DNA from 2 places in the Sphingopyxis sp. 550A genome. Region 2 is predicted to be linked to the other one. Evidence: riboswitches for the same ligand, from Rfam matches in the RefSeq annotation. Region 2 holds a riboswitch; the other holds the start of a gene.
What was found. A riboswitch is a leader RNA that binds a small molecule or an ion and turns the genes downstream of it on or off. The one in region 2 is predicted to bind glycine.
Positions count from the first base shown of each region.

Region 1: another riboswitch for glycine. It lies ahead of gcvT (glycine cleavage system aminomethyltransferase GcvT); the one in region 2 lies ahead of ACVENA_RS04875 (L-serine ammonia-lyase).

Region 1 covers NZ_CM131615.1:3,005,068-3,009,478, reverse strand. Annotated here, with positions in the region: gene ACVENA_RS14465 (SPOR domain-containing protein) at 1-19, shown strand, start outside; gene ACVENA_RS14460 (deoxyguanosinetriphosphate triphosphohydrolase) at 16-1,188, shown strand; gene ACVENA_RS14455 (NAD(P)H-binding protein) at 1,256-1,900, shown strand; glycine riboswitch at 1,960-2,057, shown strand; glycine riboswitch at 2,058-2,165, shown strand; gene gcvT (glycine cleavage system aminomethyltransferase GcvT) at 2,219-3,352, shown strand; gene gcvH (glycine cleavage system protein GcvH) at 3,356-3,727, shown strand; gene ACVENA_RS14440 (glycosyltransferase family 2 protein) at 3,767-4,411, shown strand, end outside.
Region 2 covers NZ_CM131615.1:1,025,989-1,030,399, forward strand. Annotated here, with positions in the region: gene ACVENA_RS04855 (methylated-DNA--[protein]-cysteine S-methyltransferase) at 1-7, shown strand, start outside; gene ACVENA_RS04860 (GFA family protein) at 23-595, opposite strand; gene ACVENA_RS04865 (SgcJ/EcaC family oxidoreductase) at 596-1,018, shown strand; gene ACVENA_RS04870 (VOC family protein) at 1,046-1,438, opposite strand; glycine riboswitch at 2,108-2,195, shown strand; glycine riboswitch at 2,199-2,261, shown strand; gene ACVENA_RS04875 (L-serine ammonia-lyase) at 2,282-3,679, shown strand; gene ACVENA_RS04880 (TonB-dependent receptor domain-containing protein) at 3,890-4,411, opposite strand, start outside.

The DNA of each region.
Region 1 (4,411 bases), 2.0 Mb from region 2:
CGTCGACCCGGTCAAATGAGCGTCGCCGCCTGCGCCAGCAATCCGGCGCAGAGCCGCGGCCGCCGCCACGAGGAACCCGGCCGCGTCGTGCGCGGCCCGCGCGACGCCTTTCAGCGCGACCGCGACCGCATCATCCACTCGATCGCCTTTCGCCGCCTGCGCCACAAGACGCAGGTCTTCGTCGCGCCCGACGGCGACCATTACCGCGTCCGCCTGACTCACAGCATCGAGGTCGCGCAGATCGGTCGCGGCATTGCCCGCGCGCTCGGCCTCAACGAGGATCTGACCGAGGCACTGTGCCTCGCGCATGACATCGGCCACCCACCTTTCGGCCATGCCGGCGAGGACGCGCTGAAGGCCGCGATGTTTGATCACGGCGGCTTCGATCATAACGGCCATACGCTGCGGACATTGGCGCGGCTCGAATGTCCCTATCCGCGCTTCGACGGGCTGAACCTCAGTTGGGAGACGCTGGAGGGGCTCGCCAAGCATAACGGCCCGGTGCGTCGTCCCGGCTGGGCGCTGGCCGAGATCGACGGCGAGTTTCCGCTCGACCTTGCGAGCTACGCCAGCCTTGAGGCGCAGATCGCGGCGGTCGCCGACGACATCGCCTATGACAATCACGACATCGACGATGGGCTGCGCGCGGGATTGCTGACGCTCGACCAGTTGATGGGCCAGCCGTTCGTCGCCGCCAATTACCGCGCCGTCGAGGGCCGCTTTCCCGGCGCGCCGCGCGACCGCTTGCTGCGCGAACTGGTGCGCGACCAGATCGGCGTCATGGTCAACGACGTGATCGCCGCGACCGAAGCGAACGTCGCCGCCGCCGGGGTCGCGAGCGTCGGCGAGGTCCGCGCGGCGGGCTGCACGCTCGGCGATTTCTCGGACGAACTCGCGAGGGCGGAGCGCGACCTCAAGCGCTTCATGTATGCGAACCTCTACCACCATCCCTCGCAGATCGAGGCGGCGGCGGGCGCGAAGGAGGTGGTGTCGCGCCTGTTCGGCGCCTATGCGGCCGACCCGCGCCTGATGGGCGAGGATTGGGCGTCGCGCCTGCCCGAAGGCGACAGCGCGACGGTGCGCCATATCGGCGACTATATCGCCGGCATGACCGACCGCTTTGCGATTGACCGCTTTGCGGAGATATTTGGGCGCGGGGCGGTGCCGGAGGCGTTGGCGCACGCCTGATCGACGGTGCGAAAATAACCACAGGCCCACGTTGCCAACCCGACCCGGCGCAGCTTAGGATCGCCCCATGGCGTCACCCGACATCTTGCTGCTTGGCGCAACCGGCCTCGTCGGCGGCATCGTGGCGCGGTCGGTCGCGGCGACGATCCTCGTCCGCCGCGCGCCCGATTATCAAGATTCGCAGCCGGAGATGGACGTTGCGCCCAGCGAGCAATGGCCCGCGATCATCGCCGGCCGGCGACCTGCGACCCTCATCTCCTGTCTCGGCACCACGATCCGGCAGGCGGGGTCGCAGGCAGCCTTTCGGGCGGTCGATCATGATCTGGCCCTCGCTTGCGCGCGGGCCGCGAAGGAGGCGGGCGCGCGGCATATGATCGCGGTCAGCAGCGTCGGGGCGTCGTCGCAAGCCTCCAATTTCTATCTGCGGACCAAGGGCGAGGTCGAGGATGATCTTCGCGCGCTGGCGTTCGACCGGCTCGATTTGCTTCGCCCCGGCCTGCTGACCGGCGAGCGTCAGGGGCCGCCGCGGCTGGGCGAGGGGATTGCGATGGTCGCGGCGCCGCTGACCGATGCGCTGCTCCATGGATCGCTGCGTCGCTATCGCTCGATTCCGGCAGAAAGGGTCGCACAGGCGATCGTCACCCTGACCGGCGAGCGGGCGTCCGGCGTCTATATCCACGAAAACGACGCGATCCGCGCGCTCGCCGATTGACTCCGCAAAAAGGCGACGCCAAGGCTCGGGCGTCTGTCGGGTCTCCTTGCGGAGATTCGGCCGGCCGCGCGGGAGAGCGCGGGGCAGGGCGACCTGCACCGCCACCGAAGGAGCAACCGCCCCGGAAACTCTCAGGTCAACGGACCGCGCAGGCTGGAACGGACACTCTGGAAAGCGTTCCGGCGAAGGTCGTCGGGACCACCGAAGGGGTAACTCTGCGTTCTCGCAGGGGAAACTCTCAGGTTCCCGTGACAGAGGGGGCATGGCGACAGGACGGCATCGGGCCGCGCCTTGCCATGTCAACCGCGGGAGACTGACATGACCGAAACGGACTTTACGGGCGAGGAAGCGGTTCCCACCGCAACGCTGCCGCTCGACGCCTGGCACCGCGCGAAGGGCGGCCGGATGGTCGAATTCGCCGGCTATTGGATGCCGATCCAATATGAAGGCATCATGGCCGAACATCAGTGGACGCGCGAGAATGCGGGTCTGTTCGACGTCAGCCATATGGGGCAGCTCAGTCTTGAAGGCGAAGGCGCCGTGGAAGCGCTTGAAGCGCTCGTCCCCGGCGACATTGCGGCGCTGAGGCCCGGCCGGATGCGCTATTCGCTGCTGCTCGGCGAGGATGGCGGCATACTCGACGATCTGATGATCACCAACGAGGGCGACCAGCTCGGCATCGTCGTCAACGGCGCCGTGAAGTGGGACGATATCGCACATCTGCGCGAGCATCTCCCCGACGATGTCACCCTCAATCACAGGGAAGATCACGGGCTGCTCGCGCTGCAGGGGCCGAAGGCGGCTGAAGCGCTCGCGCGTCTCGTTCCCGAAAGCGCCGGCCTTGTCTTCATGCAGGCTGCGCAGGCGACCTGGAACGGCCATGCGATCGCGCTCAGCCGCTCGGGCTATACCGGCGAGGACGGTTTCGAAATCTCGCTTCCGAACGAAGCGCTCGCGGCTTTTGCCGACGCGCTGTGCGCGATGGATGAGGTGAAACCGATCGGGCTCGGTGCGCGCGACAGCCTGCGGCTCGAAGCGGGACTTCCCCTCTACGGCCACGATCTCAGCGAAGACACCGATCCGATCGAGGGCGACCTTGGTTTTGCGATCGGCAAGCGCCGCCGCGAGGAAGCGAATTTCCCCGGCGCCGCGCGCATTCTCGGCCATCTTGCCGACGGTCCGCCGCGCCAGCGCGTGGGCCTGCTCGTCGATGGCAAGCTGCCGGTGCGTGAAGGCGCGAAGCTGTTCGACGGCAACACAGAGATCGGCGTCGTGACTTCGGGCGGCTTTGCCCCCAGCGTCGGCGCGCCGATCGCCATGGGTTATGTGCCGCGCGATCACGCGGTGCCCGGCACCGCGATCGCCGCCGAAGTTCGCGGCAAGCGCGTGCCTTGCACCGTCGCCGCCATGCCCTTCGTTCCCCATCATTATGTCCGCAAACAGGGAGGCTGACCGATGCCGCGTTATTATACCGAAGAGCATGAATGGGTCGATGTCGACGGCGACATCGCGACGGTCGGCATCACCGACTTCGCGCAGAGCCAGCTCGGCGACATCGTGTTCGTCGAGGTTCCCGACACCGGCGCCGAACTCACCGCGGGCGGTGACGCCGCGGTCGTCGAATCGGTCAAGGCCGCGAGCGACGTCTATGCGCCGGTCGACGGCGTGGTGACCGAAGGCAACGGCCAGCTCGAAGAGGATCCGGCGCTCGTCAACAGCGACCCGGAGGGCGAAGGCTGGTTCTTCCGCATGACGCTGACCGACAAGAGCCAGCTCGACGGTCTGATGAACGCCGAAGCCTACAAGGCCTTCATCGCCGATCTTTGACTTGTCCTCCCCTCCCGCCTGCGGGAGGGGGGAGATGATGTGAGCGCATCCGCCGCCCTCGCCGATTGCCGCCTGATGGTGGCGACGCCCATCTATGACGGGGCGCAGGGTAGCTATGTCCGCGCGGCGCTCGACCTCGCGTTGAAGGCGCAGGCGGCGGGCGTCGCGGTGCGCTTCGAGTTCATTCTTTACCAGCCGTCGATCACGCGCGCGCGCGATCTGCTGGCGGCGATCTTCCGCGCCAGCGATTCCACCCATCTACTGTTCGTCGACGCCGATATCGATTTCGCGGCTGACGACGTCTTTTCGATGCTGGCCGCGATGCGCGAGCGGGACGATTGCGCGATCCTTGCCGCCGCTTGCCCGCGACGAATGGTCAACTGGTCCAACGTCGCACGCGCGGTCGAGCGTGGGATGGCGAAGGACGATCCGGGCGACCTCGCGCGCTTCGGCGGCGAGTTCGCGCTGCATTTCCTGCATCGCGACCAGCGGTTCGCGCTGACCGACCTCGTCGAGTTGACGCGAGCCGGGACGGGGATGATGCTGATCCGCCGCGACGTGCTCGATGGGCTTGGCGCGCGGCACCCCGAGCTTGCCTTCCGCACCGACCCCGGCGAGCGCGCCGCGCACGGCGTCGCGGACAGCGAGCCGAGCTTCTTCCTGCCGATGATCGACCCCGACAGC
Region 2 (4,411 bases):
GCAATAGGCCGCGCGCGACTGCTTATTGCGGCCAGCGATCGGTGTCGCGATCGGGATGCTGGTGGTTGCTCGCCCTGATCGCCCCGACATAGGCGGCCATCGTCTCTTCGGTCGTGCCTTCAGCCTTCAGCGGCAGATCCTCGAAAACGGGGAGCCGGGCTTCGAGGCCGAACTGGACCTTGGGCTGAAACCGCTCGGGCTCGTCGAACGATCCGGTCGTGAGGTTGATATGCCTGCTCTCGTGATAGTCGTAGGTGAGCGGCGTTCCGCAGTCGCGGCAGAAACCGCGCGCGGCCTTGTCCGAACTGGCAAAGGTTGCCGGCTGCCCGCGCGTCCAGGTGATCGCATCGCGTGGAACGCCGATCAGCGCGATGAAAAAATTGCCCGCTGCCTTCTGGCACATGCGGCAATGGCAGATATGCGAGGTGTCGAGCACCGCGGTGATGTGCCAGCGCACCGCGCCGCACTGGCAGCCGCCCGAGGCTTCGGTTTCGATCCTGTCCATGACTGCGACTCGCTTGTCGATTTCGCCGGGAAGATAGGATAGGGCAATGGGCGTTGCGCCGTCGAGCCGCTCGACCGTCAGGAGGGTCATATGGTTCAGGAAGAAGGACCGGCGAGTATCGCCGCGCGATTTGCGGACGCATGGAACCGGCACGACATGGCGGCGTTCGCCGCGCTGTTCCATGTGGACGCGAGCTTCGTGAATCGCTTCGGCACCTACTGGCGCGGGGTGGAACAGATCGTCGCGGGCCATGCCCCGATCCACGAGACGATCTACAGCGATTCGACGCTGACCAACGAGATCGCCGACGTCGATCCGATTTCGGCCGATGCCGCGATCCTGCACATGTGGTCGCGGCTGAGCGCGGGCGCGGCGCATCCGGCGGGGCCGCATCGGGTCGACACGATGATTCTTGCGGTCGTGACCCGGCGCGATGGCGCATGGCAAATCCAGGCGCTCGAAAATGTGACGCTGGTCAACCCGCGGACGGGTGAGCCGATATTGCGCGATTGAGCCGCCGTTCGCTCTGCTGGCGTCTGCTCAGCTTTGCGGCGCTCCGAAATAGACGAAGCTCATCTTGTTGCCTTCGGGGTCGCGGGCATAGGCGCCATAAAAGTCCGGCCCATAAAGTGGGCGCGGACCGGGATCGCCTTCGTTGGTGCCACCACAGGCCAGCGCAGCGGCATGGGCCGCGTCCACCGCCGCTTGGCTTTCGCATAGAAAACCGGGCATGATTCCGTTGCCGGGAGCCGCCGCCAACCCGTCGTTCGGCTTGCCGATCCAGACGCGCTGTTCGCTTGGCATCGCATAGCAGCAAGCCTGGTCGCCATAGTCGACCTCCAGCCGCCCGCCGAGATGCGGCATGACCGCATCATAATAGCGCCGCGACCGCGCCATGTCGTTGGTGCCGATGGTGATATAGGCGATGGGCATGGCTCACTCCCACTCGATAATTCAGCGTGGTGTAACGCATTGGAAATGCGACAGAAAAATATTTAGTCTGAAATGACCGAGTAGCAGTCCGTCAAAAAAGCTACGCTCATGAAAAAATAAGGAGAAATTTCGCGATTCAACCAAATCCCTATTTCGAGATATATCGGTTTGCCCGAAAATCGGGCGGAACTCTGCGATCAGGCACAAATTCGCGTGAATTTGCAACCGTTTCTTCTGCGGCGGCGCCCGTTTCTATTGATATTCGCCGTGCTTCGGGGGAGGCGCCTTTGGGTAGACATTGGGTCTCGACCGGACGAATCAGCGCTTTGAGAATTTGTTGTACGGGCCGCGAGTGAGCCAAGCGGCCACACCCGAAAGCGGTCAATCGGTTGAGACCGGACCACGACCTCTTCACGGCGCGCTACAGTCTATGGGATTCCGCAAAGATGCCGTTGCACCAGAGGGGTTTTCACTAACAATGGTGTGCCCGCCTTCGCGGGCACACCATTGTTATAACTCGCCAATACTTGCTATTTGAAGCCCTTCTGAAGGCAAGGAAGGGCGGTTTTGTGGCTTGCCCCGGGGCAGGCCACTCCCATGCACCTCGGTGATGTCCACTATCGGATGAAACAGAGCGTTGACACAATGATCGCCGCGCGCGATGGTCGATCCGCCGATGTGGGAGAGACCGGATATTTCCGGCGCCGAAGGAGCAACCGCCCCGGAAACTCTCAGGCAGAAGGACCATGCGGCAATGGAATTCTGGAAAGTGACGCTTAGTGCGTCCGCCGACGGGATAGCGATCTCAGGCAAGCAGACAGAAGGGGCGCTGATGTCCGGCGAATGCCGGCAGGAGAGGCGCCGGTGTCCGCACAGATTCATACGACGAATGTCGCGTTCAGCATCTTTGATCTGTTCACGATCGGGATCGGGCCGTCGAGTTCCCACACGGTGGGACCTATGCGCGCAGCCGCGCAATTCGCCCGGCTCGCGATGGGCAAAGGCCACCCTGCGCGCGTCTCTTGCGAGCTGTTCGGCTCGCTTGCGCTGACCGGCAAGGGGCATGCGACGGACAGGGCAATCCTGCTTGGATTGTCCGGCCGGCTTCCGGAAGAAATCGATCCAGATCGGGTCGAAGAGATCGTTGCGGCGATAAGGGAGTGCCATTCACTTCGGCTCGCTGACTGTTGCCCGGTCGCATTCAACGAAACAGCGGACCTCATTTTCCGGCGCGGAGAATTTCTGCCCGGACATGCGAATGCGATGCGGTTCACGGCCCGTTATGCCTTCGGTGAGGAATTGACCCGCACCTTTTTCTCGGTCGGCGGTGGCGCGATACGCTGTGAGGGCGAGGCGGAGGCACGGTCGAACGTCGCCCTTCCTTACCCGTTCGGCTCGGCGGAGGAACTGCTCGCAATCGCCCGGACCCACGGGCTTGCGATAGCCGACATCGTCCTCGCCAACGAGGAGGCGTGGCGCGCGCCGGTCGAGACGATTGCCTTCATCGATGCTGTGCGCGACGCCATGTTCGCCTGCATCGAGCGCGGGTGCCGCGGCGAGGGTGTATTGCCCGGTGGCCTCAACGTTCCGCGCCGCGCGCGGTCGCTGCACCATGCGCTGCTGGCCAAGGCCCCCTCGAACGACCCCACCAAGATCTTCGAATGGGTCAGTCTGTTCGCACTGAGCGTGAACGAGGAAAATGCCGCGGGCGGCCGCGTGGTAACTGCCCCGACCAATGGCGCGGCGGGCGTGCTGCCGGCGGTCCTCAAATATTATGAATCCTTCACCCCGGGCGCTTCGCGCGAGGGAAGCCGCGTCCTGCTCGCGACCGCCGCCGCCATCGGATTCCTCTACAAGATGCGCGCGTCGATCTCGGCTGCGGAAATGGGCTGTCAGGGCGAAGTGGGCGTCGCGTGCTCGATGGCGGCCGCAGGCCTCGTCGCCGCGCTCGGCGGCACCAATGAGCAGATTGAAAATGCCGCCGAAATCGGGATGGAGCATAATCTCGGACTGACCTGCGACCCGATCGGCGGGCTCGTTCAGATTCCCTGTATCGAACGCAACACAATGGGGGCGGTCAAGGCCATAAATGCCGCGTGCCTCGCGCTTCAGGGCGACGGCCGGCACGTCGTCCCGCTCGATGCAGTCATCGAGACGATGCGCCAGACCGGCGAGGATATGCGCTCGAAATATAAGGAAACGAGTCTTGGCGGTCTGGCCGTCAACGTCGTCGAATGCTGACGGGCTGGTAACATTCCCCGCCGGGTGCGGGCGCTGAGCGCCAAATGCGTGGCGAGGTGAAGAATATCATCGAAGCTTCAGCGTGTCAGGGCAATTCGACGGACACGGCCACCACCGGGGCCGCACGATCAAGGCCGCCCAATTCTTGGCAGCCGCTCCGAATCCATCGACGCGAACAATGGTCTGCGTCGATGGAAGGAGGGCCGGACCTCAGAATGACTGGTTGAGACGCATGAAGAAGGTGCGCCCGGTCAGATTATACTGATTCCCGGCGACCGATCCGATCCGATAGGTATAGGCATCGGGGCCGATCACCGGCGGCTTCCGGTCGAAGATGTTGCTGACCCCGGCGAGCAATGTCGTCTTGTCGAGAATCTGCCAGCGAACCGAGGTGTAGGCCGTCACATAGGCGGCGACCGACAGCTTTTCGCGGACCTCGGCGAAATCGTTCGAATTGCCGTAAATGTTTCGGCCGGCATAGGCGCCATAGAAGCGGAAATGATCCGTGCCGGGGATGAAGGCGCCCTGTTCCTCCCAATAGCGCGTGTCATCGACGCGGCCGACATAGTTGGCGCCGACGAACCAGGTCAGCTTTTTGTAGTCAAGATGCGCTTCGGCATAGCCGGTGAGCTTGGGAAAGCCCGACAGCCCGTTGCGTTCGAGTTCGGGGCTCAGCGCGTCGCGCGTGATCGAATTTTCGAGGGCGCGCGTGCCCCGGATCTCGAACCCGAG